3 regions of the Methylocystis sp. genome follow, and region 1 is predicted to be linked to each of the others. Evidence: predicted binding sites of a transcription regulator. Region 1 holds the regulator's gene; each other region holds the start of a gene.
The links. Region 1 encodes LexA, which represses DNA repair genes until DNA is damaged. Its sites were predicted from a motif close to TGTTCNNNNTGTGTTCNG; they were not measured.
Positions count from the first base shown of each region.

Region 2: ssb (single-stranded DNA-binding protein) is a predicted target of LexA. The motif match lies at 3,749-3,766, and genes of this name have one in related genera.
Region 3: AB7I51_RS04345 (YifB family Mg chelatase-like AAA ATPase) is a predicted target of LexA. The motif match lies at 2,103-2,120, and genes of this name have one in related genera.

Region 1 covers NZ_JBFWVN010000065.1:3,371-13,237, forward strand. The annotation lists gene modB (molybdate ABC transporter permease subunit) at 1-499, shown strand, start outside; gene modC (molybdenum ABC transporter ATP-binding protein) at 496-1,590, shown strand; gene AB7I51_RS15595 (YkgJ family cysteine cluster protein) at 1,787-2,521, shown strand; gene AB7I51_RS15600 (DUF983 domain-containing protein) at 2,728-3,021, opposite strand; gene AB7I51_RS15605 (ComEC/Rec2 family competence protein) at 3,524-5,788, shown strand; gene lexA (transcriptional repressor LexA) at 5,946-6,656, opposite strand; gene AB7I51_RS15615 (helix-turn-helix domain-containing protein) at 6,997-7,557, opposite strand; gene AB7I51_RS15620 (hypothetical protein) at 7,586-7,792, shown strand; gene AB7I51_RS15625 (hypothetical protein) at 8,290-9,537, shown strand; gene AB7I51_RS15630 (hypothetical protein) at 9,503-9,787, shown strand; gene AB7I51_RS15635 (AAA family ATPase) at 9,790-9,867, shown strand, end outside.
Region 2 covers NZ_JBFWVN010000004.1:56,378-66,244, reverse strand. The annotation lists gene uvrA (excinuclease ABC subunit UvrA) at 1-2,071, opposite strand, end outside; gene dctA (C4-dicarboxylate transporter DctA) at 2,403-3,719, shown strand; gene ssb (single-stranded DNA-binding protein) at 3,868-4,374, shown strand; gene lpxB (lipid-A-disaccharide synthase) at 4,398-5,537, opposite strand; gene lpxA (acyl-ACP--UDP-N-acetylglucosamine O-acyltransferase) at 5,544-6,335, opposite strand; gene fabZ (3-hydroxyacyl-ACP dehydratase FabZ) at 6,358-6,822, opposite strand; gene lpxD (UDP-3-O-(3-hydroxymyristoyl)glucosamine N-acyltransferase) at 6,877-7,944, opposite strand; gene bamA (outer membrane protein assembly factor BamA) at 8,138-9,867, opposite strand, start outside.
Region 3 covers NZ_JBFWVN010000006.1:20,348-30,214, forward strand. The annotation lists gene AB7I51_RS04330 (hypothetical protein) at 118-1,257, opposite strand; gene AB7I51_RS04335 (hypothetical protein) at 1,458-1,586, shown strand; gene AB7I51_RS04340 (GCG_CRPN prefix-to-repeats domain-containing protein) at 1,718-1,975, opposite strand; gene AB7I51_RS04345 (YifB family Mg chelatase-like AAA ATPase) at 2,188-3,726, shown strand; gene AB7I51_RS04350 (ATP-binding protein) at 3,737-5,440, shown strand; gene AB7I51_RS04355 (pirin family protein) at 5,457-6,335, opposite strand; gene AB7I51_RS04360 (DMT family transporter) at 6,492-6,818, shown strand; gene AB7I51_RS04365 (amidinotransferase) at 7,004-8,116, opposite strand; gene rpmI (50S ribosomal protein L35) at 8,482-8,682, shown strand; gene rplT (50S ribosomal protein L20) at 8,720-9,085, shown strand; gene lpdA (dihydrolipoyl dehydrogenase) at 9,288-9,867, shown strand, end outside.

The sequences.
Region 1 (9,867 bases):
CCTGCTCATGCTGCTTGGACGCAAAGGCGTTTTCGGCCCCTATCTCGCCGAGATCGGCATTGTTTTCTCATTTCGCTGGACCGGGGCGGCGGTCGCCTGCGCCGTCATGGGGTTTCCTCTGATGGTCCGCGCCATGCGATTGTCCTTCGAGGCGATCGACCGTCGCCTTGAATTGGCGTCGGAGACCCTCGGGGCGAATCGGATTTGGACGTTCCTCCTCGTCAACCTTCCGCTTGCGGTTCCTGGCATTATCGTTGGAGCGATTCTCGCTTTCGCCAGGGCGCTGGGGGAATTCGGTGCGACCATCACCTTCGTCTCGAACATCCCCGGCGAAACGCAGACGATTTCGGCGGCGATCTACAGCTACACGCAGGTTCCCGGCGGCGATGAAAGCGCGATGCGCCTGACGATTGTCGCGGTCGTTATCGCGCTTTCCGCTCTTATGGCGTCCGAGATCATTCAGTGGCGCGCGCAGAAGCGACTGGGCAGCGCCGAATGATCGAAGTCGACGTCAGACTGAAGGCGGGCGCGTTTTCCCTCGACGTCGCCTTCGCCAACGGCACCGGGGTAACGGCGCTGTTCGGACAATCCGGATCTGGAAAATCGCTGACGCTCAGCATCGTTGCCGGACTGATGAAGCCTGACGAAGGATATGTCAGGCTGGACGGCGAAGCGCTGGTCGATGTCACAAGCAATGTTTTCGTGCCGGTGTCGCGCCGACGCGTCGGCCTCGTCTTCCAGGATTCCAATCTCTTTCCGCATCTCAGCGTCAAGCAGAATCTCCTATACGGGCGCTGGTTTGCGCCTCGCGGCGAACGTCGGATCGATTTCGACGCCGTCGTCGAAACCCTCGGCATTGGCGCGCTTATTTCGCGTTCGCCAGCCCGTCTGTCGGGCGGCGAGAGACAACGCGTCGCGATCGGCCGCGCTCTGCTGTCCTGCCCGAGACTGCTTCTACTGGACGAGCCGCTGGCGGCGCTCGATATGCAGCGCAAGCTCGAAATCCTGCCGCTGATCGAACGCGTCAGGGACGAGTTCGACATTCCCATCGTCTATGTCTCACACGCCGTCGAGGAAGTAGCGCGTTTGGCCTCCCGCGTCGTCGTCATCGATGGCGGACGGGTGAAATTCGTTGGCGATCCCGCCGACGCCTTCAATCGTCTCGCCAATTCGCCGGCAACCAATCGTTTCGATCGTTCCTCAATCCTGGCGGCTTCGGTCGACGAAGCTTCCGCCGCTTATGGATTGACGAAGCTCAGACATTCGTCTGGAACGATCTGGATTGAAGGTTCGGCGGGCCAACCGGGCGGCGCGGCGCGCGTCATTGTCAAAGCGACCGATGTTGTGCTGTCGCTGCTTCCGCCTCATGAGATCAGCGCCAGAAGCGTGCTTTGGGGCAGGGTGGCGAACATCCAATTCGAAGGGCCGATCGCGACGGTCGAAATTGAGCTGAAGGATGACGGTCCGCTTCTGGCGACGATCACAAGAGGCGCTCTGGAAGACCTGTCTTTGAGGGTGGGCTCTCACGTCTATGCGCTGTTCAAGACGGCCGCGCTCGACGAGCGCTCCATCGGCGTGGCCAACGCCTGAGGCGAGGGACGCTCGGCAGGCCGAAGCCTGACGGGATGGGGTTTGCTTTGCCGGCGAACTGTCGGAATATGTCGAGCCTGACATAGACGCTTGAGCGATCTGACGGTGGGGCCAGTCTCAGGCGCCGGGAGCGATTGCGCATTGATCGGCGCGCCGATCCGATCGCATCCGACTGGCGGAAGGGCGGATAAGATTGATGAGCGAAGATGGCGGTCCCTCAGCCTTTTTCAAGGCGACCTCGCACGCGTTCAGCGAGATGATCGACGCCCGCCGGACGCGCCCGGAGCTTGTTGGGCTGCTCTGCGCGCAGGCGTTCGACAGCTTTACGAGAAATGTCGCGATTCAGGCGGAGGGCGATCCGGCTTTGGCCTGCCACGGCGAATGCGCGGGGTGCTGCCGCCTGCGCGTCGTCGCGACGGCGCCCGAAGTATTTGTGCTCGCGCGCTTCATTTCCGTTAACGCCGCCGCCTTCGCCGAGCGCGGAATCATGCTTCTTCAGCGGGTCGCCGACGCCGATCGGGCGCTAGGCGCGCTATCCGAGGACCAGCGAATGGCGGCGCAAGGCGCGTGCCCGCTGATCGAGCGCGAATTATGTCTCGCCTATAAGATGCGTCCGCTGGCCTGTCGCGGCCACGCGGCCTTCGACAAGGCGGCATGTCTCGCCGCCGCACGTGGCGAAGCCGTCGAAGCGCCGATCTCGACGCCCCATCTCGTCGTCCGCAGCCTCGTCCAGAACGCCTTGATGGCGGCGCTGCGGCGCGCCGGACTGGCGTGGGGAATCTATGAAATCAACAGGGCGCTGAATGTCGCGCTCTCGACGCCGGACGCGCTCGAACAATGGATTTCAGGCGAGGATCCTTTGGCGTCCGCCCGCATTCCCGACTGCGACATGATCGAAGCCGGCGCGATTTTTGACGCTGTCGAAGGATAAAGAATTGCATTCGCGGTTGTTTGATCGCGCGCGGCATATCCTTCCCTGTTGAGATGGGGAGCGCGCGGCCTTTTGCGGCCGGAGACCTCACGCCGCCGCTAAGCGGGGAGCCATGTACGACGCCAACCGTTGGGCGCAGGCGCGCGTTCGTGGGATTCTCAATGTTCTTTCATAGCCGGGGATCCCGAGAGCAAGTAGCGTCCCTTTTATGAATTCGGTTTCCTCGACAGCAGCCATAGCGCCGAGAGGAAGAATCCCTTCGCAAGCGGGAGCAAGAACAAGACGAGCGCGATCGTTGTCGGCAGAACGATCAACATTTCGACGGCATAGGAGTAATGACCGCTGCTCTCCAATATGAAGAGTAGCGACACGACGAAAATCGTTACGGCGCCGACCGTCAACCATGCTGGGCCGTCATCCGCATCGAGGCCCGCAAAGCTTTCCCGGCAATGCGCACAAGAATCGTTCGGCTTGAGGTAGCTTGCGAACAGGGCGCCCACGCCGCAGTTCGGGCATTTTCGCGTGAGTCCGCGAAGCAGGGACGTGACTGATGACGGTTCGCTCTTCATTTACGCCAAACCGAATGATGGCGATCGTCGCGCCATTGCGCGTAATCGCAGTCTCGCTTTGAGTTAACGGGATAGTTTCTTATCGGGCCGCAGGCAACCGTTGAAGGGCCAAGCGGCGAATCAACAGATAGGCGACGCAGACAAACGCGGCAACCAGCGTTAAGCTCGCCGCTCAGGGCAATCGGATGAAGCACGATTTTCCTCGCCCTCATCCTGAGGAGCCGCCGCAAGTCGGGTGTACCCGACTTGCGAATTTAATGTCGATCTCGGGCAAGCCCGAGATCGATGGCGGCGTCTCGAAGGACGAGGGTGAGGAAAAAATGCGGGCTTCCTCGTCCTTCGAGACGCGTGCTGCGCACGCTCCTCAGGATGAGGAAGCCCTTCGCCCGATCGCCCTGGCGCGTCGCTGCATTTGAGCGGGGCCGGCATTTTCTTGAACGACGTTTCGCGCACGGCTGAGAAAGGAGAGGGGAGCCGCGATGTTTCATCGCGCCTCCTTCGCTTGCCTGCGCGAGGATTAACCGCAGCTTTGCGCGCGTCGTTCGAGCAGGAACGCGCGCTGCGCCGCCCGTTTCTCTGGCTGGTGGTCGCCGCCGGCGCCGGCGTCGCGCTATATTTCTCAGCCGAGCGCGAGCCGTCGCTGGCTCTTTGCGCCTGCGCGTTCGCAGTCTTCGCCATTCTCGCCGCGCTCACGCGCCGCCATGCACGCGCTTATGCGCTGTTTCTCGCGCTCGCTTTCGTCGCCGGCGGCTTCGCGTCCGGCGCCTGGCGAACGGCGCGGGTCGCCGCGCCGATCATTCCGCGAGTCGGGATCGGAGAGCTCACCGGCTTCGTCGAGGAGGTCGACCTGCGGCGCGCCGGCGCGCGCTTCATTCTGCGTGTCGCGAGCGCCGAGGGCTTTCCCGACGATGTCGTTCCGGCCCGCGTGCGGCTGACCACCCGCGGCGATCCGAATTTTTCCGCCGGCGACTTCATCGCTCTTAAGGCGCGGCTGATGCCGTCGGCGCGGGCGGCGCTCCCCGGCGGCTATGATTTCGCGCGTGACGCATTTTTCGCGCGCATCGGCGGCGTCGGCAACGCGCTGGGGCGAATTGAAACAATGTCGCCGCCCGATCCGGCGCCAATGTCGCTGCGTTTTTTCGCGCGGGTCGATCGCATGCGCAACGCTTTGGCGATGCGGGTCTATCGAATTATCGGCGGTGACGCCGGCGCGATCGCCGCCGCGATGGTCACCGGCAAGCGCGACCTATTGTCGGAAGACGCCAAGAATCTCATCCGCCACGCCGGCATATTTCACATCATCACCATTTCCGGCGTTCAGATGACGCTCGTCGCCGGCATTTTCTTCGTTGGCTTTCGCCGTCTGCTGGCGATGTCGCAAACTCTGGCGCTCAACTATCCGATCAAGAAATGGGCGGCGGCGCTCGCCATGATCGGCGCCATTCTCTACGACATCGGCACGGGCTCGCGCGTCGGCACCGAGCGCGCGCTCGTCATGACTCTGATCATGCTTGCCGCGGTTCTGTTCGATCGGCCGTCGCTGTCGATGCGTAATCTCGCGATCGCCGCGCTCCTCATCGTCGCTTTCGAGCCGGAGGCGCTGCTTGGCGCGAGCTTTCAACTTTCCTTCGCCGCTGTCGCGGCCTTGATCGCCGTCTATGAATGGCGCGGCGAATATCTTGCGAAGCGCCGCATCGACGATCGCGCGCCGCGAACATGGTGGGGCGCGCTTCGTGAAAGCGTCGTCGAACGCCTGTTGCACGGGCCCGGCGCGGCGATCTTCGCGACATTATGCGCGACCTCGGCGACCGCTTCCTTCATGGCGAATGATTTTCATGAGCTCAGCCCCTATGTGCTGATCGGCAATCCGCTGACGCTCGCCATCATCGAATTCTTCGCGGTTCCCTGCGCGCTTCTCGGCGCCGCGCTCTATCCACTCGGCCTCGACGGATTCGTCTGGCGCTACCTTAAAATGGGCATCGACCTCGTGACCTATCTCGCGGGGCTCATCGCCAGCGCCCCGGGCGCGAGCCTGCCGGTCAAAGCCTTCGCGCCCTGGGCGATTATTTTTCTAACGCTTGCGGTGTTGTCGCTCGTTTTGTGGCGAACATGGGCTTGGCGCGCCCTCGCCATTCCTCTTGCATTCATTGGATTGATGGGTGCGACGGGCGGCGCGCCGTTCGACCTCGCCGCGCCGGCGACCGGGGAATCGGCGGCGCTGCGCCTGTCGTCGGGACAGCTTGCGGTCTTGGGACAAAGGCCGAGCGCTTTCGCCGCCGAACAATGGCTGCGCGCCGACGGCGATGCGCGCCTCGCCTCGGACGCGAAGGGCGGCGTCGCCTGCGATGATTTAGGTTGCGTCGCCAAGTCGATCGACGGTCGCTTCGTCGCGCTCGTCGCCGAGCGCGGCGCCTTCATTGAAGACTGCGCGCGCGCCGCCGTCGTCATCACGCCGCTCTATGCGCCGTTAGGATGCGCGGCGCCGATCGTGATCGATCGCCGCAAGCTGAGCGAAACGGGGGCGGTGTCGCTACGCTTCAAGGGTGCGGAAGTTGAATGGACGACGGCGCGCGCCGTCGACGAGGACCGGCCATGGTCGCCCGCGCCGCGCCAGCGGAGCAAGCCGGCGTTCCCTGCGCCGCTCAGCGATGAAGAGCGCAATGAGGAAGACGCCCGCGCGATGGAGCCGCTCGAATAGAGACGCGCTGCATGCTCTTTGTTTTGTCATTCCCGGCAGGCCGAAGGCTTGACCGGGAATCCAGGGGCAAAGGCATGAATGGTGAAGTTGCTCTGGATTCCCGATCGCGCGCAAAGCGCGCGTCGGGAATGACAGGCTTCGCCAAAACGCGCCGCAGCTAATATTTCCGCAAAAGGCTCACGAGCTTGCCTTGAATCCGCACGCGGTCAGGACCGAAGATGCGCGTCTCGTAAGCGGGATTCGCCGCCTCCAAAGCGATCGACGCGCCGCGTTTGCGCAGGCGCTTCAGCGTCGCTTCCTCATCGTCGATCAGCGCCACGACGATATCGCCGGTGTCGGCGTTGTCCTGCTTCTTGATGACGACGGTGTCGCCGTCGAGGATTCCCGCCTCGATCATCGAATCGCCGCGCACTTCGAGCGCGAAATGCTCGCCGCTCATCAGCAGGTCGGGCGGCAGATTGATCGTATGGCTGCGGTTCTGGATGGCTGAGATCGGCGTGCCGGCGGCGATGCGTCCCATCACCGGAATGGCGACCTGCTGATCGCTCTCGTCGTCGAAACGCTCATTGAGCGGGCGCACGCGGCCGAGATTGCCTTCGATGACCGAGGGCGCGAATTTGCCGCTGCGCCCGACGGCGCTGCGCGGCGTCGCCGATTCGGGCAGGCGCAGGACCTCGAGCGCGCGGGCGCGATTGGGCAGGCGACGGATGAAGCCGCGCTCTTCGAGCGCGAGAATCAGCCGATGAATGCCGGACTTCGACCGCAGGTCGAGCGCGTCCTTCATCTCGTCGAACGACGGCGGCACGCCCGATTCCTTCAAGCGCTCATGGATGAAGCGCAACAGGTCGTTTTGCTTTTTGGTCAGCATCGCCGCTCCGCCTTGCAAGCCCAATCGTCGATTTTCGCTGCGCTGCAGCTTTTGGCTCGATAAACTAAACAAATCATGAACGAACGATATACGTTCTCACTGCGTTCTGCAAGTCTTATGTTCACGCTTTGGTTAAGCGATCATCGCGGTGGAGCGGGCAGAATTATTTGTCGCGCGTGAAAAATCGCTTTTTGTCGCGCTACGCTTAGAAACACTGAAAAAGCAATAGGGTAGCGCGGCGGGTATTGCGGAACCGCTTGCGGAACATCTCAGAAATATTGTTCGGAGGCGGAATGTATTAGATATCAAAGGGTTCCTGCGCTTTGCATTGCGGAACATTTCATTGTGCAATATCGATTGCGGAACCTATTGCGGAACCTTCCGAATTCGCCTGGAGGATGTCACGGATTTCCATTGGGCTGATGAAGTCCCCGTTGTATGCTCGATGAACTAAAGCAACGACATTCTCTGGTGAAAGATGTTCACCGGCTATATCTGAAACTCTATCCCGTATTATCCGAGCGATTGCATCTTCATGCCTTGATAGCCTGAACGAAAGTTCGTTTAATTCATCTTTATTTGCTTCATTGAATAGTTTAGAAATAGCATTCAAGTAAGATATACGACAAATATCATATAATTCGTTCGATCGCGTGAGGCGCTCAACGAGCACGTCTGTATATTTAACTCCTGTTAATTGCTCAATTTCAGCATGTTTTTTGAATGGAATACTCCCCCGTCGCCGCCAAGTTGCGATTGTGCTCTTCCCAAGATTGAGGCGGATAGCAAGGTCTTCATCTCGCGTGAGGTTCAGAGCCTTCTTCACGCGATCAATAAAATCTTCCGCTGGATTTGCCGTCGCGCCTCTTGACATGATTTCATTTTGCAATCTAGGTTGCATAACGAAGCAATCCTAGAGACACCTCACAATGGGCGATCCTTCCGCAGACTTGTTGCTACAGGCCCGCATTGGGTTCTTACAGCAGGGAAGCTCTTTGGCGAAATGGTGTTCGGAAAACAAGATCACCCGCCAATGGGCCACCGCTGTCCTGACGGGACGTAGGAACGGACCCGCAGCAAAGACGCTACGTGAAAAAATCATTGTTGCCGCGACGCTCAAAGGGAAAGCCGCCTGATGTCGGGCAAATGGGTCGACACCGCCACAGTCGCGGAGTTCCTCGGCCTCTCTGATCGGGCTGTCAGAAAAGGCTTGGCTATGGGTCGACTGTGTCGCCGGCCCGTCCGGAGTCGCCGAATAAAGGGCGTTGGTGGCACATCTGGGGAGAGGTGGGAGGCTTATGCGCCGGATATCCCTGGTCTCGAAGACCATTTGAACGCCCCTTCAACGCCCGTTTCGCCTCGAACCTTCGCAACCCACTTCGATGCGGTCCTGGAGTGGTTTTCCCGCTTTGTCGAGGAAGTCGAAGCGACGAAGGCGGGCACCGTCGCCCGCGCGAATGTCCTTCGCGCATGGAGCGAAAAGAAGCTGCCCTCAATCAAGGATTCGAGCGTGTTTCGGCGCTACAGCGTGCGCACGCTCAATCGCTTCCTCGCGGACTATCAATGCAACGGCGTCACAGCATTAGGTCGCGCCAAGCGGAACGATCACAAGACGAAACGCTCGATCGTCACCGTGAAATTCGACGCCTGGGCGCGCGAAGGCGGGTTGGAGAATGAGCTGGAGTCCATCGCGGAAGCGCTGAAAATACGCATTCGCGGCTGGCACAAGGCGTGGGAAAGCATTTCCGCAATCCGCTTGGATGCCTCACGTCACCTTGAGAAGCTCGCCAGGGAGCGCGGTTTCGAGCCGCCGAACGGCGTGTGTGACATCCCGCTCCACATCGTCAAGGCGGAGATGAAATATCGCCGCGCCACCAAAATCAAGAAAGACCGCAAAGGTTTCGAAGACAAATCGCCGGCAATCCGCCGGACGATCGAAGGGCTTTGGCCCATGGACATTGTCGTCGGCGCCGTTCATCCCCTCGATTTCTTCCTTCCCGAAACAGAAGACTATCAGCGCTACGCCAAGGCCATCTGTTGGCTGGATGTTGCAACGAAGCGCCTTTGGGCGACCATCGTGTTTCTTCCAAAGGGAACAGGCATTCGCAACGCGCACGTCATCGCCAGCTTCATGGAAATGGTCGCGGAATGGGGCCTCCCCAGGACGCTCTATCTCGATAACGGTCAGGAATATCGCTTCGCCGAGTTCATCAAAGACGCCATCACACTTAACGATCGTGGAATGAAGGTATTCGCAGGCGGAGAGCAAAAGGCTATACGCCGCGCGCGCCCCTATGCGGCGCGCTCCAAGGCCATCGAAGGCGTCTTTGCGCAACTGCGCCATCTGTTCGAAAAAGTGCAGGGCTACATCGGCGGCGACCGCATGAAAAAGAAGGTAGCAAACGTCGGCAAGGCACCCATACCTTTCCCTTCGATCGAGCTGTTTCCACAGGTGATTGCAGGGATATTGGCGCAATATCACACTAAAGCGCAGGGAAAGAATTCGCAGCTCGGCGGCGATTCGCCAATCGATGCATTCAATCGCGCCGTGGATAAGGGATGGCAAAAGACCGAAGTGGACCCGGACGCCTTTGCAACCGTCTTCTCTGAGAAACGGATCGTAGCGATCACAAATGGAGCTATCACGGTCAAGGGTCGCGTCTTCTATTTCGACGGCTTAGTCACCTACCATGATGGCGATTATATCACCGTTCGCGTGCCGAAATACGAGCAGTGGGCGCGTCTACCTGTCGAGGATATGCAGGGAAATCTTCTCGGCTTCGCGGAAGAGGATCAACCTTTCGCTTGTTTCGACCCGGCCGGCGCCAGAGAGCGACCGTCGTCGCATGCTCCAAAGGCGTGCCGTTCGCCAGCTCGATAATTCGGTTCCGGATATCGATGTAACGGCCGAACTTCTTGATTTCCAGACGAAAGCTCCGAAGGCCTTGCCCGCGCCGGTCGGCGCGCGTGTCACTGCCTCCGACAAAGAAAAGGCGGTCGCGCGGGGCGTGAAGGAAAGTCCCGAAGCGCAGCGCAAGCGGGCCGACAATGTGCGGCGATACAACATCGACAAATCGAACCAAGCGATGAAGGAATTCATCCAAAAATTCGATGCGAGAAAGGCTCAATAAGCATGACGAATGTGAGCCGAACATCGATCTTCGAAGCCATCGAGAACACCGTCAACATTGTTGATCGCATCAAATCAATT
Region 2 (9,867 bases), on a different contig from region 1:
CGCCGGTGACGCAGGTGAAGAGGCCGAGCGGCACTTCCGCGGTGACGTTCTTTAGATTGTTGCCGCGCGCGCCGAAGAGTTTGAGCCAGCGGCCGGCCGTCGGCTTGCGCAATTTATGGCGCAGGATCACCTGCTTCTCGCCGGTGAGATATTTGCCGGTGAGCGACGCAGGATTATCCATGATTTCCTGCGGCGTCCCCTGCGCGACGATCCTGCCGCCGTGAATGCCGGCGCCGGGTCCGACGTCGACGACATAATCGGCGGAAAGAATCGCGTCCTCGTCATGTTCGACGACGATGACGCTGTTGCCGAGATTGCGGAGGCGCCGCAGCGTGTCGAGCAGCCGATCATTGTCGCGCTGGTGCAGACCGATCGACGGCTCGTCGAGCACATAGAGAACGCCGGTCAGTCCAGAGCCGATCTGCGATGCAAGCCGAATGCGCTGGCTTTCGCCGCCAGAGAGCGATCCCGAATTGCGCGAAAGCGTCAGATAGTCGAGTCCGACATCAACGAGGAAGGTCAGACGATCGCGAATTTCCTTCAAGATGCGGAAGGCGATTTCATTGCGCTTCTTGTCGAGCGCGTCGGGCAGCGCGCGAAACCAGTCGTGCGCGGCGCGCACGGAAAGCTCGGAGACTTCACCGATATGTTTGCCGGCGATCTTCACCGCGAGCGCTTCAGGCTTCAAGCGAAAGCCTTCGCAGGCGAGACAGGGCGTCGCCGACATATAGCGGCCGATCTCTTCGCGCGCCCATTCGCTGTCGGTTTCGAGATAGCGCCGTTCGAGATTGATGATGACGCCTTCGAACGGCTTCTTCACGTCGTAAGCGCGAAAGCCGTCGTCATAGGTAAAGCGCACATCCTCCTCGCCCGAGCCATAGAGAATGACGTTTCTTGCCTTCTCCGAGAGCGCCTCCCACGCCGCGTCGAGCCGAAACTTGTAGTGCCTGCCGAGCGCTTCGAGCGTCTGCTGATAATAGGGCGAGGTCGATTTTGCCCAGGGCGCGATTGCGCCTTTGCGCAAGGTCAGCTTGGGATTGGGCACGACGAGATCGGCGTCGACCTTCTGCTCATGGCCGATGCCGCCGCAAGTAGGACAGGCGCCGAAGGGATTGTTGAACGAAAACAGCCGCGGCTCGATTTCCGGGATGGTGAAGCCCGACACCGGACAGGCGAATTTCGACGAGAAGAGGATGTGGTCGGGCGCATAATGCGTCGAGACATTCGCGGCGGCGGTCGGCGGATCGGCAATCGGTAGTCGGCCGTCATTCCCCGACTGCCCACTGCCGACTGCCGACTGCCGATCAGCGAATTCGACGACCGCGAGGCCGCCCGACAATTCCAGCGCCGTCTCGAAACTGTCGGCGAGCCGCGCGCTCATGTCGGGGCGCACGACGATGCGGTCGACGACGACGTCGATGTCGTGTTTCAACTTCTTGTCGAGCGCCGGCGCGTCGGCGATCTCACAATAGGCGCCGTCGATCTTGAGGCGCTGAAAGCCCTTCTTGGTATATTCGGCGATCTCTTTCTTATATTCGCCCTTGCGGCCGCGCACGACTGGCGCGAGCAGATAGAGCCGCGCGCCTTGGGGCAGCGCCAGCACGCGATCGACCATTTGCGAGACGGTCTGGCTCTCGATCGGCAGGCCGGTCGCTGGCGAATAGGGCACGCCGACGCGCGCCCAGAGCAGACGCATATAGTCATGGATTTCGGTGACCGTGCCGACGGTCGAGCGCGGATTTTTCGAAGTCGTCTTCTGTTCGATGGAGATCGCCGGCGAGAGCCCGTCGATCTGATCGACGTCGGGCTTCTGCATCATCTCCAGAAACTGCCGGGCGTAGGCCGAGAGCGATTCGACATAGCGACGCTGGCCTTCGGCATAGATCGTGTCGAAGGCGAGCGACGACTTGCCCGAACCGGACAGGCCGGTGAACACGACAAGCTTGTCGCGCGGAATCGTCAGATCGATATTTTTGAGATTATGTTCGCGCGCGCCGCGGATGGAGATTGTGTTGGCGTGGGCGAAAACCTTCTCTACCGCGGCCGCGGATTTTCTGCTGTTGCTCGCCATTGATGAGGGTTGATCGAAACGGGAAACCTAATTTAGGCGCTGCGGTCGCCAAACGCCACTCGTCGCGCCGAGCAAATCACAAGCTGCTGCTTTATTAGACAATGTATGCCGTCATTGCGAGCGAAGCGAAGCAATCCACACCCGTGCGGCGGCCCCTGGATTGCTTCGTCGGCTTCGCCTCCTAGCAATGACGAGAATTGCTCAAGCGCAGCTCCTCGCACAACGCCTGCTGGCCGAAACCCGAGCCGCCGCCGCTAAAACAAAAGGGCGCTTTGTCGAAAGCACTAACTCAGCCATACTCGGCTCGTGTCACATTTAATGAAAAAAAAGCGTGTCGAAAAACTATCGAAAATCCAAGTCGGACAAACCCCTCTACCGCCACCTCTACGTCCAGGTGCTTGCGGCCATCGCGCTTGGCGCGCTGTTCGGCTGGCTCGAGCCGCAGGCCGCCGCGCAGGACTGGGTGAAGGCGCTCGGCGACGGCTTCGTCAAGCTGATCAAAATGGCGATCGCGCCGATCATCTTCTGCACCGTCGTCTCCGGCGTCGCCCATATCGAGGATGCGCGCAAGGTCGGGCGCGTCGGGCTGAAGGCGCTCGTCTATTTCGAAATCGTCTCGACATTCGCGCTGGCGATCGGCCTCATCGTCGGCAATCTTTCGCAAATCGGCGCCGGTTTCGCCGGCAAGCCCGACCCTTCGGCAATCGCCAAATATACCGCGCTCGCCGAGAAGCGCGGAGCCGTCGAGTTTCTTCTCGACATCATTCCCGACAGCGCGCTTGGCGCCTTCGCCAAGGGCGACATACTGCAGGTTCTGCTGTTCTCGCTCTTTTTCGGCTTCGCGCTGTTGACGCTCGGCGAACGCGGCCGGGCGCTGCGCGTGATCATCGACGATGTCGGTCACGCCATGTTCGGCGTCATCGCCATCGTCATGAAGGCGGCGCCGATCGGCGCCTTCGGGGCCATGGCCTTTGCGGTCGCGAAATACGGCTCCGCCGCGCTTTATTCGCTCGCCGGGCTCATCGGCGCCTTTTATCTCACCGCCGCGCTGTTCGTCGTTCTTGTCCTCGGCCTGATCGCGCGCGCGACCGGCTTCAGCATTTTCCGCCTGCTCCATTATCTGCGCGACGAACTGCTGATCGTGCTCGGCACGTCATCTTCCGAAAGCGCCCTGCCCGCGCTGATGGAAAAGCTGCAGCGACTCGGCTGTTCGAAATCGGTCGTCGGGCTCGTGGTGCCGACCGGCTATTCCTTCAATCTCGATGGCACCAACATCTATATGACGCTGACGACGCTGTTCATCGCCCATGCCATGGGCGTCGAACTTGACCTGACGCATCAGGCGACGATCCTCGTCGTCGCCATGCTCACCTCAAAGGGCGCGAGCGGCGTTTCCGGCGCGGGCTTCATTACGCTCGCCGCGACGCTTTCCGCGGTCGATCCGCAACTCGCGCCGGGCATGTCGCTGGTGCTCGGCGTCGATAAATTCATGAGCGAATGCCGGGCGCTCACCAATTTCGTCGGCAATAGCGTCGCGGCGATCGTCGTCGCCCATTGGGAGGGCGAACTCGACCGCGCGCGCCTCGACAGCGGCCTCGCGCGCCGCATCGATGCAAGCGATCTCGAAACGGCCGTCGCCACCGACTGACGCCGCTTGCGGCGGGCGCCGGCGAGTGCTAGAACAAAAAAAGAACATTGCGCCGCGACGGCGCTTCATCTGTGGACAAGGCGCGCCGGCGTGCCAGACGGCCGGCCTTTGCACTAGAGTGCGGCGTATCTAGCGAGCGGAGAGGGTCATGGCGAGCAGCGTCAACAAGGTCATTTTGATCGGCAATCTCGGCCGCGATCCAGAGGTGCGCACCCTGCCCTCGGGCGATCGCGTCGTCTCATTCTCGGTGGCGACGACCGAATCCTGGCGCGACAAGAATACCGGCGAGCGCAAGGACCGCACCGAATGGCACAATGTGTCGATCTTCAATGAGAATCTCGGCAAGATCGCCGAGCAATATTGCCGCAAGGGCTCCAAAATCTATCTCGAAGGCCAGCTGCAGACGCGCGAATATACCGACAAGGACGGCAATCAGCGCAAGGCGACCGACGTGGTGCTGCAGCGTTTTCGCGGCGAGCTGACGCTGCTCGACAGCAAGGGCGGCGGACGCGGCGAAGGCGATTACGACAGCGGCTACGGACAGAACGGCGGCTCCTTCGGCCGCTCCTCGCCGATGGAGCGCGGCCCCGGCGAGCGGCGTCCTGCCCCGGCCGGCAAACTCTCCGACGCGCTCGACGACGATATTCCGTTCTGATCGCCCTTCTGATCGCCTCACGCTCAACCGCGCGAGGCATATGCAAGGACGATGTCAGCCGCCCTGGCGCTGGGCGATCGGCCCGCTTCAAGTAGGCGCGCGCGCACATGCATGAAGGCGGCAAGTTGCGCCTCGCGCGCGACGCTTTCCCCCAGCAGCAGCGGCTTTAGCGCCTCGGCAAGGGCGCGCGGCGTCGCCTGCCGCTGTAGAAATTCCGGCACGACATTCTCGCCGAGAATGAGATTGGGCAGCACGATCGAGTCGACGTTGACGAGAAAGCGCAACAGCGATTCCGCCCGAGAGACTCGATAGGCGACCGCCATCGGAACGTCGGCGAGCGCCAGTTCGAGCGTCGCCGCGCCCGACGTGACGAGCGCCGCGCGCGCCGCGCGAAAGGCGGCGAATTTTTCCGCTTGGCCGATGAGACGCGGCGTCACCGGCCAGTCCTGCAATTCATGGCGCAAAGCCTCCCCCATAAAGGGCGCGACAGGAATCACCACGTCGAAATCGGCGCGTTCGCGCAGGAGAAGCTCAAGCGCCTCGCCGTAAATCGGCGTCATGCGTCGCACTTCGGCGAGGCGCGAACCTGGAAGCACGAGCAGCGATCGCTCGCCGCCGGGGTCGCGAGAACGCAGCGTCAATTCGTCGAGCCGCTCGACGAGCGGATGGCCGACATAGACGCATCGTGGTCCGCCCAGCCGCGCATGCGCAAGCGGCTCGAATGGCAGCAGCGCCAACACGCAATCGACATAGTCCCGCATCGCGCGCGACCGGCCCGGCCGCCACGCCCAGACCGTTGGACTGACGTAATCCACGATCGGCAGTTCGGGCCTGGCGGCGCGGACGCGGCGCGCGACGCGATGGGTGAAGTCCGGCGCATCGATGATGACGAGACAATCGGGGGCCTGATCGAGGATCGCGCGCGCCGTTTCATTGATGCGTTGCACGAGGCGCGGAAGCCGCGCCAGGACCGGAACGAGGCCCATCACCGCGATGTCCGCAAGCGGAAACAGCGAAGCGAGTCCCTCGCGTTCCATCGCCTCGCCGCCGACGCCAGCGAAAGCGACCTGCGGAGTAGCGGCGCGCAAGGCGCGCATCAAAGTCGCGCCGAGCTGATCGCCGGAGGCCTCGCCGGCGACCAAAAAGATGCGCGGCGCCGTCATGATTTCTCAGCGCGCGGGAGGCGCGCAAAGCGGGCGCATCGAAGGCGCGCGCAGGAATTCTACGATCGCCGCAACGTCCGCGTCGCCGGCGCAATCCTGCGACAGGGTTTCGATGCGCTCGCTCAGCACCCGCGCGTCATCTCGGGCGAAGAGCAGGCGATAAGCGCGACGCAGCCGCTCGATGCGTTCGGCGGCGAAGCCACGCCGTTTCAGGCCAACGAGATTGAGTCCGAAAAGATGGGCGCGATTGCCCGAAGCGAGCGCGAAGGGAATGACGTCGCCTTCGACGCCGGAAAGGCCGCCGACAAAGGCCTGCGCCCCGATGCGCACATTCTGATGCACCGCCGTCGCGCCGCCGATCATCGCGCAATTCCCGATCTCGACATGGCCGCCGAGCAGAACCTGATTGGACAATATCACGTCGTCGCCGAGTCGGCAGTCATGGGCGACATGCGAAGTGGCGAGACAGATACAACGCGCGCCGATACGCGTTCCTTCCGCAACGCCGGTATTGATCGTCACGCCCTCTCGTATGACGCAATCGTCGCCGATCGACAACGCGCCCGCCGCCAGCGCCGCCTTGATGTCCTGCGACGGCAGGCCGATGGCGGCGAAGGGGTAGATTTCGGCGCGCGCGCCGATGCGCGTCCGGCCGCTGACGACGACATGGGAATGGAGCGTCGCGCCGTCGCCGATCTCGACTGACGCGCCGATATGGCAGAAAGGTCCGATGACGACGCCAGCGCCGAGCCGCGCGCCGTCTTCAACGACGCTGGATGGATGAACCGACGCCTTCATTGTCGCATCCGGCGCGGCGATCCTACGCCCCCATCATGACGCTGATCTGCGCTTCGCAGACCAGCGCGCCATCGACCGTCGCCCGTCCCGCATACCACCAGATATTGCGTTTCTGCGCGGTCTTCGTCATGTGGAATTCGACGCGGTCGCCGGGCGTCACGGGTTTACGAAACTTCGCATTGTCGATCGTGACGAAATAGACGATACGCGACCGGTCCGCGCCGTTCATCGCACGAATGGCGATCACGCCGGCGGTCTGCGCCATCGCCTCGATGAGGAGAACGCCGGGCATGATCGGACGCTCGGGAAAGTGGCCCTGAAACTGCGGCTCGTTGACCGTGACATTCTTGATCCCGACGCAGGACTCATCGCCGCGAATGTCGACGATTCGATCGACGAGCAGGAAGGGATAGCGATGCGGCAATTGGCTCATGATCTGCAAAATGTCGGCGCTCTCGAGAGTCGCGCCGGCCGCGGCCTCGACCATAGTTTCCTCCTTTTTGAGCAGGGCTGACGCCTTACTTGTTTTGTCCGACGTGTCTTACGTCGACTTGTCCTTGCGCGCGAGTCGGTCGATGAGCGCCGCGCCACGCAAGAAACGCCGCAGGGGACGCGCCGGCGCGCCGCCGACCCTCTGTCCGGCGGGCACGTCGCGCATTACTCCGGATTTCGCCGCGACCGCGGCGCCTTCGCCGATCGTGAGGTGGCCGGCGACGGCGGACTGTCCGCCAAGCGCGGCAAAATCGCCGATCTCGCAGGAGCCTGCAATTCCTGACTGCGCGACGATCGCGCAAAACCGGCCAATCACCACGTTGTGGCCGATCTGCACGAGATTGTCGATCTTCGTTCCCTCGCCGATGATCGTATCGCGCGAAGCGCCGCGATCGATCGTCGTATTGGCGCCGATCTCGACGTCGTCCTGCACGATGACGCGACCGATCTGCGGAGTCTTCAGATAGCCCTGTCGCGTCGGGACGAAGCCGAATCCGTCCTGTCCCAGCCGCGCGCCCGGATGAATCACGACGCGATCGCCGACCAGGGCATGCGTGAGGCTCACATGCGCGCCGATCGAACAGTCGCGCCCGATGCATACTTTGGGGCCTATTGCCGCCTGCGGACCGATGATCGTTCCGGCGCCAATCTCGGCGCCAGGCCCAATCACCGCGCCGGGGTCGACGATCACGCCCGGCTCCAACCGCGCCGAGGGGTCGACGACGGCTCCCGGAGAAACGCCACTGGACTGGAACAGCGACGCGGGACGGAGCGCATCCGGAAAAAGATGCGCCGTCGCAAGGGTCATTGCACGCTGCGGATCGTCGACGACGAGCGCGGCGACGGATGTCGGAAGCAGCGCGAGGTGGCGCTGGCGCAGAAAGCAGGCGGTCGCGCGGCATTCGGAGAGCGCCGTGCGATAGCGCGGATTGTCATAGAAGCAGAGATCGCCCGGCCTGCTCCAATCGAGCGGCGCAACGCCGATGATGAAAGCGGACGCGAACGCGCCGGACGCCGACTCCGGACCGAAATCGCAGCGGATTTCGGCGCCGGCGACTCGGGCAATTTCGCTCAAAGGCGCCGGTCGCGCCAGGGGAAAGAAAGCCGCCGCGCTCATGGCGCGATGTCCCGAACCGAGGCGCGCGCCAGAGCGCGCTGCGAAAAAGTGGGAACCGGCCTTTCGCGTGAGGCGCGCTCTAAATCATCAGAATCGACGTTATCTGCGCTCAGGCGAGTCCGCTTGAACGCAGCGTGATCTAGCGGCTCAGCCATTCGCCGGGCGCGGTTCGCCCGGCGAGCTTCGCCGATCATCAGAAGTTGGTGCCGCCGCTGAAGCGGAAGTTCTGAGTGATATCGCCATAGACCTTTGAGGTCACGACCGCATAGTCGAAGCGGATCGGCCCCATCGGCGAACTCCACAGCACCGAGGCGCCGACCGAGGAACGCAAGGCGAATTTGTTCGAGATCGGCGTCAGGCAGCTGCCCTGACCGAAGGCGGCGATCGGCGTATAGGCGGCGATACATGTGCCAAACTGGCCCGGCGCAAAGATCGGTATCGTGGGCAGATTGTTTGCGTAATTCGTCCGTCCACGGAAATTCCACAACGAACCGGCGTCGGCGAAGAGCGCGCCCTTCAATCCGAGATCCTTCGGCAGGCCCCAGATCGGGAACTGAACTTCGAGCGAACCGCCGATATAGTTGGAGCCGCCGAGCGAGTTGCCGCGGTTGTTATTGAAGCTCGTCAGGATGTTCGAATCGCGCGGTCCGAAGCCGCCCGGCGCGAAGCCACGCACCAGACTGGGGCCGAGATTGAAATTATCCTGAATGCGCGCCTTATAGCCGCCGAAAGTCGACAGATCGCCGCCCTGCAGACGGGCGATGCCGACCACATCGTCGAGATAAGGAATCTCGTGGAAGTAGCGGATGTCGCCGCTCGTTCGAAGATAATGCGCGCCGCCGCCGGCGCCGGCCGCGTCCTGGTTAAGAGACGCCAGCCAGCCGTTATGCGGATTTTTGAAATTGTCGATCGTGCTGTAGTTCAGCGAATAGCCGAACAGAGACGTCACCAGCGTGCCCTGGGACCCTTTGATCCCGAGCGACGCCTCGCCATTCGACTGACAGTTAAGCACGAGACTGGGCGTCGGGTAGAACGGGCTGAACCCAGGCGTATAGCCGGGAACCGGCACCAAACAGTCGTTGTAGGGCCGCCTGCTGTCGTTCGGGATCGAGATCGTCGTTTGATAGATCGAATAGTGCGGCGAAAAGGACAGCTCGTCGGTGATCGGAACGCCGAAGCGCACCGTGCCGCCGATCGAGGTCGAACTGTAAATCGAGTAGTTATAGGCGTCCTGCCGGCGCGCGAAGACGTCGAAACCGGCGGCGATGCGCTGGTCGAGGAAATAGGGCTCGGTGAAGCTGAACGTCACGCCGCGGGCGATCTGGCCGGCCTGCACCGAAAGGCGCACCGCCTGGCCGCGGCCCATGAAGTTGCTTTCCGACACGGACACTTCAGAGATAAAGCCCTGGTTCGTCGAATAGCCGCCGGAGACGCCGAAGTTGCCGGTGGGCTGATCTTCAACCTCGACGTTCAGGATCACGCGATCGGGCGCTGAGCCCGGCTCGTTGGTGATCTTAACCTTCTTGAAATAGCCCAGTCCGTTCAGACGACGCTCGGCGCGATCGATCAGCACACGGTTATAGGCGTCGCCTTCGCCGATATCGAATTCACGGCGAATGACATAGTCGCGCGTGCGCGTATTGCCGTGGATGTTGATGCGCTCGATATAGACGCGCGGTCCTTCCTCGAGCAGGAACTGAATGGCGACCGTCTGGTCCGCCGGATTGCGCTCGCCGCGCGGGCGCGCCTGGGTGAAGGCATAACCCTTCTTGGCGATTTCGCGGGTTAGCGCTTCGACGGTCTTCTCGACCGCGTCGCCGTTGTAGACGTCGCCCGGCGCAAGGCGAAGCAAATCGTTCAGCGCGGCGCCGTTCACGTCGGGCAGATGCGATTCGATGCTCACGGAGGACACGCGATATTGCG
Region 3 (9,867 bases), on a different contig from region 1:
CGCCTCGCCCGCTACCGCCGCGCCGGTGAGCGGCGTGGGGATTCGCGATCTGACAGCGTCCTCTTCGATCGTTCAGGAGGCGTGGTGCCGTAGGTGGCGTCGCTGCTGGCACGGCTATTACAGCGGCCGTCGCTGCCGCGTGTGGCGCCGGTGCTGGTAATCAATTTCTTTAGTTTCGCGCCGTAAACGGAACGCGCGTTTTTCTCGGATGGGACGGCCGACAACGCCGCCCCTCCCGTCGTCATTGCTCGCCAGGCACTTATAGTATTTCGCCGCGCGCTCGCTGCGGCTTGCGCATCTATGCACAGCATAGAGGTCGTTTAGCGTTCGATAGCGAATGTAAGGATGGATGAGGTAGCGGCCGCTGCCGTCGAGGAAATTGCCGAAGCGATCGATCTCGCCGCTAACGCTGGGATCAAAGTCGACGATCGCGTCGCGCAGGCTTTCGCCCTTGATGAAGTTCTCCGGCAATTGATCGAACGGCCCGTCGAAATATGTGTTGAGGCGGGAATCCTCTTCCCGCACGCCGATCAGGATACGCTGATCGAGACGTCGATCGCGATAGAAGGCAAAGCCGGTTCGTCGGCCGATGAAGAGCCGATCATTTCGTCGTGAGCGGACCAGTTCATCGGCGCCAGCGGAATTCTCGTCGAGAACATAATGAAAGAGCTTCAATCTTGAATTGTAGACGAGATAAAATCGCATGCCCGACTCATCGATGATCGGACCGAGGAATTCCTCATTCGGCCCGATCGCGCTTTCGGGCGGTCGCACGCCCGACAAATCTTCGAGCGCGAAGATGACGCTCTTTGAGCCTTGCGTGACGCGATAGGTCAGGGGCGCGACTTTCTCGACCGCGACGCCATGCGAAGAGTCGAGAATCGTGTGAAAGGCGCTGCCTTGGCCCGATCCCGCGCTCGTCTCCTGATAATATTCGAAGCGGAGCTTGCCGCTGTCGCGCTCCGCCGCCGGAAGGCGAATATTGCCCAGATAGCGCGTCCCATTCAGAACGAAGCTGAAATAGTAATAATTCTCCGTCGGATAGGTCCGGACTCGGTCCGGCAACGCGCCGAGAACGAAAGCGAATACGGCAAGAGGATCGTCAATGGCCAGCGTTGCCCGTCGCGTCGCGTCCTCGATCGACATTTCATTGGTGTAGAGCCGCGGAAGCTGCGCGTTCTGCGCCGCAGCCGGCGCTATCGGCGTTGACGCGATCAGCGTCAAAAGTCTCACGATCGACTGTATGCGATAGGCCATCAGCGCCGGTCCTTAGGCTGCGCTAGACGCTTCATATCTGCGCTTCGTTAGGCGGCGCTTTCGAGCGCCCTTCGGCATCATGCGCCCAGTATCGAAACATCGCCTCTCCATCGACCTGCGGATCAGCCCGTGTGCGACGGCGCACAGAATCGCGGCGCGCCTCTGCCTTAAATTTTGATCAACGCGAAGAGGAGAAGCCCATGAAACCGGTGATCGCGACAGGAATTTTCGGAATCGTCGCTATTGCATTGGCCGCCGAGACGCTCAACATCGCCATGGCGTTTGGCGAATTCAGCCATGTCGCGACCTTGAGTGGAGCGGTCTTTTAATAGCTGAGCCAGCGCCGCGTCGCGCGCCAAGGCCGCCGCGGATGGGATTTAAGCCCGCCACGCCGATGTCTTGACGGCGTCGGACGGCAAAGCCCGAGACAAATCCCCGTCCCGGGCTTTGTTTTCGGGTTTCAGTTCGGCCAGCAGCGGCGGCCATAAGGGCCGAGATGGAAGCCGGGCGGGCAGGGCCGGCCGTAGCGATAGCCGCCCCATTGTCCGCCCCAGCGGCAGCCGCCATAGGGGCCGCGATGGCCGTAGGGGCCGCAACCGCCATAGACCTGAACGATCGGCGCGGCCGCCGTCTCAGCGGGCGCGACCGGCATGGCCGCATGGGCGGGCGCGGCCAAAGCGGCGGCGAATATAAGCGCGAGACCCGTTCTCAATCGCATCTCCAATCTCCTTCTTTACCCGGACCGGCGCCGGGCGCGTTTTGCTTCGCCGGCGCCAATCGAATATCTGCGCCCTACCGGAGTCGTGGCAATTGCCATTTACGATCTAAGTTATTCGCCGCTCAAATGTTCACATATTGTTCTTGCGTCACGGTGGCGCGCCGGTTAAGCTTGCAACGCAATTTCGGCGAAAGAGTTGTTGGGGGCGGAAGATGGCGGTGAGGGTGGCGACGGTCGCTTTCGAAGGCGTCGAGGCCCGTCCCGTCGACGTTCAAGTGCAAATTTCGAGCGGCGCGGTGGTTTTCAACGTCGTTGGCCTTGCCGACAAGGCCGTCGCCGAATCGCGCGAAAGGGTGCGCGCCGCCTTGATCGCCTCGGGGCTGGCGCTGCCGGCAAAGCGTATCACCGTCAATCTCGCTCCCGCCGACATGCCGAAAGAAGGAAGTCATTATGATCTGCCGATCGCCCTTGGCGTCATGGCGGCCATCGGCGCCATCCCCTCGGACGCGCTCGAAGGTTTCGTTGTGCGCGGCGAACTCGCTCTCGACGGCGAGTTGACGCCGACGGCGGGCGTCCTGCCGGCGGCGGTGGCGGCGAATGCGCGGGGATTGGGTCTGATCTGTCCCAGCGAATGCGGGCCGGAAGCCGCCTGGGCGTCGAGCGAGATGGAGGTGATCGCCCCGCGCTCGCTCATCCAGCTCGTCAACCATGTCAAAGGCGCGCAAGTCCTCGCCCGACTGCAGCCGGCGGTCCGCAAACTCGCTGTCGATCAACCCGATCTTTCGGACATCAAGGGGCAGGAGAGCGCCAAGCGGGCGCTCGAAATCGCCGCCGCCGGCGGCCATAATCTCCTCATGAGCGGCCCGCCGGGCGCCGGAAAGTCGATGCTCGCCGCAAGGCTGCCGTCGATCCTCCCGCCGCTCACGCCGCGCGAATTGCTCGAAGTCTCGATGATTCATTCGGTGGCCGGGCAGATCGCTGGCGGCGAATTGACCGACCGGCGTCCCTTTCGCGCCCCACATCATTCCGCCTCCATGCCGGCGCTGGTCGGCGGCGGGACCCGTGCGCGGCCAGGCGAGATTTCGCTCGCGCATCATGGCGTCCTCTTTCTCGACGAATTGCCGGAGTTCCAGCCCCAGGTCCTCGATAGCCTGCGCCAGCCGCTTGAAACCGGCGAGGTGGCGGTGTCGCGAGCCAATCATCGCGCCGTCTATCCGGCGCGCTTTCAGCTTGTCGCGGCGATGAATCCCTGTCGTTGCGGCCATGCGAACGACCCTGGCTTCGCCTGCAAGCGTCAGCCCAACGAGCGATGCGTCGCGCAATATCAAGCGCGGCTGTCAGGGCCGCTGCTCGACCGTTTCGACGTCCAGATCGAAGTCCCTGCGTTGACCGCCGCAGATCTCGTGTTGCCGCCGCCGAGCGAAGGTTCGCGCCAAGTCGCGGCGCGCGTCGCGCGCGCGCGCGAAATTCAGCGCGCCCGCTATGACGCTCTCTCCCTGCCGGGCGTCGCCGCCAACGCCGCCGCGCCGGCGGGGGTGATCGAGCGCGTGGCTCGACTCGATGCGCCGGGCACGGCGCTGATTCGCGACGCCTCCGAGCGTTTCGGCCTCACGGCGCGCGGCTTTCACAGAGTTTTGAAGCTAGCGCGCACAATCGCCGATCTCGATGGCGCCGAATCCGTCGGCAGACCGCATCTCGCCGAAGCGCTTTCCTATCGCGCGGGGCTTGCATTGGGGCGGCTTGCGGCCTGATGATGGGCGCATGTCATTAGCCCAATTCGGGATTTTGGTCGCGTCACAGCTGATCCTGGCGGCGCTGGCGGCGGCGATTTGCGTCGCCTTGCTCAAGCACGGCCGCCGACAAGTCGAAGGCGAACTTGAATCGCTGCGCGATGAAATCTGGGAGTTGCGCGCCGCAGCCGCCGCCCGCGACCGCGCCGAGGCCGCGAGTCTGGCGAAGTCTCGCTTTCTCGCCGCGGTCAGTCACGAGTTCCGCACGCCGCTCAACGGCGTCATGGGACTGGCGCAGCTCCTCGCCATGACCAGGCTGACCGACGAACAGGCGAGCTATGTCGAAGCGATCGGCGATTCGAGCCGTTCGCTCTCGCAGCTCATCGACGACATTCTCGATTTTTCCAAGATCGAGGCCGGCAAGTTCGAGCTGCGCTGCGAAACCTTTGCGCTCGCCCCTTTTGTCGAAAGCGTCGTCGAACTTCTTGCGCCCCGCGCCCTGACCAAGGGCCTTGAACTCGCTAGCGTGATCTCGCCCGACGCGCCCCGTGAAATCGTGAGCGATCCGGCCCGGCTAAGGCAGGTGCTGCTCAACCTCATCGGCAACGCCGTGAAATTCACTGAACGCGGCGGCGTCGGCTTGCGCGTCATGCGCGACGGCGCGCGGCTGCGTTTCGCGGTGTGCGACACCGGACCCGGCGTGCCGGACGAGGCGCGCGAAGCGATTTTCGAAGAATTCGAACAGGCCGACCCTTCCGAGAACCACCCCCGCGCGGGCACGGGTCTCGGCCTCGCCATTTCCCGCCGGCTGGTGGCGCGAATGGGCGGCGCGCTCGCGCTCGTCGAATCATCCGACAAGGGTTCGGTTTTCGCCTTCACGCTCCCCGCGCCGCCGATCGCCGAAGACGTCGTTTCGACCCCGCTAGACGGACTTGAGACGCTCATCATCGCGCAAAGCGTCTTTGAAGCGCCTTATCTCGCGGAGAGCCTGCGTTACGCTGGCGCGAAGGCGGAGATCGTTGCGGCGGCAGACGCGCCAGACGCGATGCAAAGACGTCGTGAACGACCTTTCGACGCCATCATCGTCGACTGCGCGCTCGGGCCCCAAATGACCGCCGAACTGGCTCAATCCGCGCGCGCGGCGCAGGCGCGTCGGCTGTTCCTTCTCTTCTCGCCGCTTGAGCGGCGCGCCTTCGGCGAAGAGGCTTTGTGCGATTTCGACGGCTGGCTGGTAAAACCGGTGCGGATCGCCTCGCTTATCGCCCGCCTGTCGCACGCGAGCGCCGAGGCGCCGGCGAATGAGGAGGGCGCGCAGGCGCAGGCGCTCGCCGGAGTGAACGCGCTCGTTGCTGAAGACAATGAGATCAACGCGCTCATCCTGATGCGCCACCTCGCCAAGCTTGGCGCGAAGGTGACCAGAGCGGAAAGCGGCGCGCTCGCGCTTGCGCGCGCCCGTGAGGCGATTGAGGGCGCCGGCGCGCCCTATGACGTGATCGTCATGGATCTCTTCATGCCTGATTTCGATGGACGCGAGGCGAGTCTTCGCATTCGCGAAGCCGAAACGCGCGCGGGCGCCCCGCGCACGCCGATACTGGTGCTGACGGCCAGCGCCCGCGAGGAGGACGAACGCGCCGCTCGCGCCGCCGGAGTCGACGCCTTTCTCACCAAGCCGGTGGAGTTTTCTTCTCTCGCGGCGACGATCCAGGAATTGCGAGCAGCGTCGCGCCGAACATAAAGACGGCGGCGCCTTGTCAGGCGTCCGGCTGCGCGATCACGCCGAAGCGACCCGATTGGTAATCGACGAACGCCTGTCGCAATTCATCCTGCGTGTTCATCACGAAAGGTCCCTGCTGCGCCACGGGCTCGTCGATCGGTTCGCCGCTCATGATGATGAGCTTCGTGTCACTATTCGCCTCAAAAGCGACCTCGCCTCCTGTTTCGTCGAAGACGACGACGTCCATGGCGCGCGCGACCTTCTCACCGTTGACCTCGACTGTCCCTTCGAGAACCGCGGCAAGCGCCGTGTGGCCTTCCGGCAGCGTGAAGCGGACGCTTTTTCCCGCATCGATGCGCATGTCCCAAAGATCGATCGGCGTCGCCGTTTGCGCTGGTCCGCGATGCCCGTCGAATTCGCCGGCGATGACGCGAACGAGGCCGGCGTCGTCCGCCAGATCGACGCGCGGAATGTCCTTGTCGAGGAGGGTCTGGTAGCGCGGCGGGCTCATCTTGTCGCGCGCCGGCAGATTGACCCAAAGCTGCACGAGCTCGAAGCGTCCGCCAGACTTGGCGAAGCTTTCGGAGTGATATTCCTCGTGAACGACGCCCGATGCGGCGCGCATCCACTGCACGTCGCCGGGGCCGATGAGCCCGCCGGCGCCGGTCGAGTCGCGATGCGCGATTTCGCCATCCAGAATGATCGTCACGGTCTCGATGCCGCGATGCGGATGCGCCCCGACGCCGCGGCGCTTGGCGCTTGGCGGAAAGTCGAACGGTCCGGCATAGTCGAACAGCAGAAAGGGACTCACCCGAGCGCCATGCTCGTGATGCGAGAACAGCGAATGGACGGGAAAGCCGTCGCCGACCCAATGCATGGAATCGGGGGCGGGATAAACGCCGACGATTTTTCGCATGACAAAGGCTCCTTGCGGCCTATGTGGGCGACGGAGAGCGAAATGCAAATTGGCGTCTGGCGCAGGACGCGGTCCTTGACGCCAGGGGCCGCAAAACCGACAAGTCCGCCCGACGGCGAATCACTGCGGGGGCGCCGGCGGAGCAAGGACGGTTAGATGGACTGGATCATCCTCTTTATTGGCAGCCTCTGTGAGGTCGGCTGGCTAGTCGGTATGAAATATGCTCAAGGGTTTACGCGATTTTGGCCTTCGGCCATCATGGTGTTTTTCATGATGGCCAGCGTCGGGTGCCTGGGCCTTGCGGTAAAGACGATTCCAGCGGGTACGGCTTACGCCGCATGGACCGGCACGAGCATCGCCGCAGCGACGCTTGTCGGAGTCTACCTGTTCAACGAACCGACCACCATGCTGCGGCTAGGATCGATCGCTCTGATCGTTCTGGGCATCATCGGTCTGCGGCTCGGCGGCGTCGACATGAAATGAAATCGTCCCGATATTGCCTTCAAAGGAGCGTCGGGGACTGGCAAGCCGTTCGTCGGCGCCGCGAATTACATGCGCCAACCATGCGAGCCGGGAGGCTCGCGGTCCAGGATGCGCCGCCCTTGGAACGCGAGCCTCTAGGCTCGCCATAGCTCCAGCGATCGATCTAGTTATTTCCTGGCGTCGCCTTAGAAATAGCTCTCAAGCGTTCCGCGCCGGCGCACGTCGAGCGTGGCGCAATGAAAGGCGCCGCCGAACGCCGCATAGTGCAGGAAAGAGCAGGGGATCGGCTCGTAGCCCCACTTCTCCATCTGCCGCATCATATTGGTGTGATGCGGATCGACGATGACGCGCTTCTCGTCGATCATCAGAATGTTCATGCTGAGCCATTTGCCGCACATCGAAGTGATCGCCAGGATGCGATCATTGATCGGATCGGGCTCCGGCGCGACGAGAATGTCCCATTTCTTCAAAATATCGGGCAGTTCGTCGGGATTGATATATTCCGGATTGATCAGCAGTCGGCCCGGCCCGAGCGGCAGGATCGTCGTGTCGATATGCATTGGATTGGGGCAGCGGCTCTTGATCTCATGGATGCGATAGCCTTCGCCGAGATGGCGGCGGAGCCAGTCGATTCCCATGGCGTTCGTCACATTGGAGCGCGTGACGAAAATGTCCCGGCCGCAGCGGAAGAAGTCGGCGGCGTCGAACACCGGCTCGAATTCAGTGAGGATGTAGCGGATTTCCTCGCCCTTCTCCGGCAGTTTGAAATCTGGGTCGAAGAGTTCGTCAGTGAGCTGCGGCTTTGGCGCCGACGTCCAGCGCGCGCCGCGACGAAAATAGTCCTTGAGGATTTCGCGATAGGAGTGGGTCTCGAAATAGCGGCAGGGCCAGGCCATTGGCGTTTCGAGAATCTCGTCACCGAACACCAGCATCGAGTCGCGCGGGCAGGAATTGCAGAAGCCGCGCGACGACCAGTGCGGCGTCGAGAATTTCGCCTTGTGATTGACCGCGTCCGGCCGCGTCACCGTGACGCCGAGCGACTCGAGTAAAGCGATAAAGCCGTCGAGTTCCTGCTGCGCCGGCTCGATCATGAATTTCGGAAAGCGAAATCCGGCGGCAAGCGACTGGGCGCGCGCGGCCATGCCGGGAATATTGCAGGTGACGACCGGATGATCTGAAGGAATGGTCGAGCCTTCGAGGCGCCCGACGATGATCTCCTCCAACGGATCCCATTCGTTATGAGAATTGACCGGACATTCCGCGGCAATCGCGGACTCCATAGAAGCATGGATATTCATAATTTCGCCCCGGAATCGTTTCCCGCCAGAGACTTCTAACGCTTTTGAACTGTTCTTCAAGTCATGGGAAAAAGCGTCCTATTTCTTATGTTTGACGATCCGCCGGCTGAAGTCTCACTCGTTTTGTTTGAGATTGAAGCCCGCTGGGTGGCCAAACTATGTCGCCAAGAGCGGGCGCAGTCCACTCCGGTCCTCCCTTTGACCTGCGACGACTTGCCTTTTCCTCCGCATTGCGACATAAGGCGCGCTTCATAGAACCGCCCGGCCAGTAAGGGCTGCCGTGGCGGTTCTTTCGCTCGCGCGAAGCAGCGCCGGCCAATGAGGCCAGCGCTTAAAAACAACGGGCGCAGGCCCAGGAGAGCAAAATGCCCAAGTTGAAGACGAAATCGGGCGCGAAAAAGCGCTTCAAGATCACCGGCACAGGCAAGGTGGTCTATGCCCAAAAGGGCAAGCGCCACGGCATGATCAAGCGGACGAACAAGCAGATCAGAAATCTGCGCGGGACGAGCGTGCTGTTCAAGACGGACGGCGACAACGTCAAGAAATACTTCCTGCCGAACGGCTGATCCGCCTCTAAAACGCTTTCCCCGAAGGAGATTCGTCATGGCTCGCGTCAAACGCGGCGTCACCGCCCACGCCAAACACAAGAAGACTTTCAAGGCCGCCAAGGGGTTCTATGGCCGCCGAAAGAACACGATCCGCGCCGCCAAGGCCGCCGTCGACCGCTCGATGCAATATGCGACGCGCGACCGCAAGGCGAAGAAGCGCACCTTCCGAGCGCTGTGGATCCAGCGGCTCAACGCCGCCGTGCGCGAACACGGCCTGACCTATTCGCGCTTTATCGACGGCCTCGCCAAGGCGGGCGTGATGGTGGACCGCAAGGTCCTGTCGGAACTCGCCATCCACCAGCCGGAAGCCTTCGCGGCCATCGTCGCGCAGGCAAAATCGGCGCTGCCGCAGGCGGCGTAAGCTTTCCATCGCGATCAGGTTAGAGCCTCCCGCAGTTTGGCTGCGGGAGGCTTTTCTTTGGTAGACTTCCAGGTTCTTTTTCTTGCTGAAGCGTTTTGCCTCGGCGACTTGCTTGCCCGCTTATTGCGCGCCGACCTGGACTGGCGTCGCCTCGTCATGGCGTCGAGTTGCTCTATAATCTCGCCACGAGCTAGGGCGGAGCATGACCAACACATATGATCTCATCGTCATCGGCGGCGGACCGGGCGGCTATGTCGCTGCGATCCGCGCCGCGCAACTCGGCCTGAAGACGGCGGTCGTCGAGCGCGAACATCTCGGCGGCATATGCCTGAATTGGGGCTGCATCCCGACCAAGGCGCTGCTGCGTTCGGCCGAGGTCTATCGCCTTGCCAAGGAAGGCGAGCGGTTCGGCGTTCTTGAAGGCGCGCCGAACGCCGACGCGGCGCGCATCGTCGCGCATTCGCGTGAAGCGGCGGCGCGGCTCAATGGCGGCGTCGCCTTTCTGCTCAAGAAGAACAAGATCGACGTCATCTGGGGCGAGGCGACGATCGCGGCAAAGGGCGAGGTCCGGGTCGGCGCGCCGACCAAGGCGCCGATGCTGCCGCAATTGCCGGCGCCGAAATCCACGCTCGGCGAAGGACTCTATCGGGCAAAGCACATCATCATCGCGACCGGCGCGCGTCCGCGCGTTCTTCCTGGACTTGAACCTGATGGGAAACTCGTCTGGACCTATTTCGAGGCGATGAAGCCGGAAGCTTTCCCGAAATCGCTGCTCATCGTTG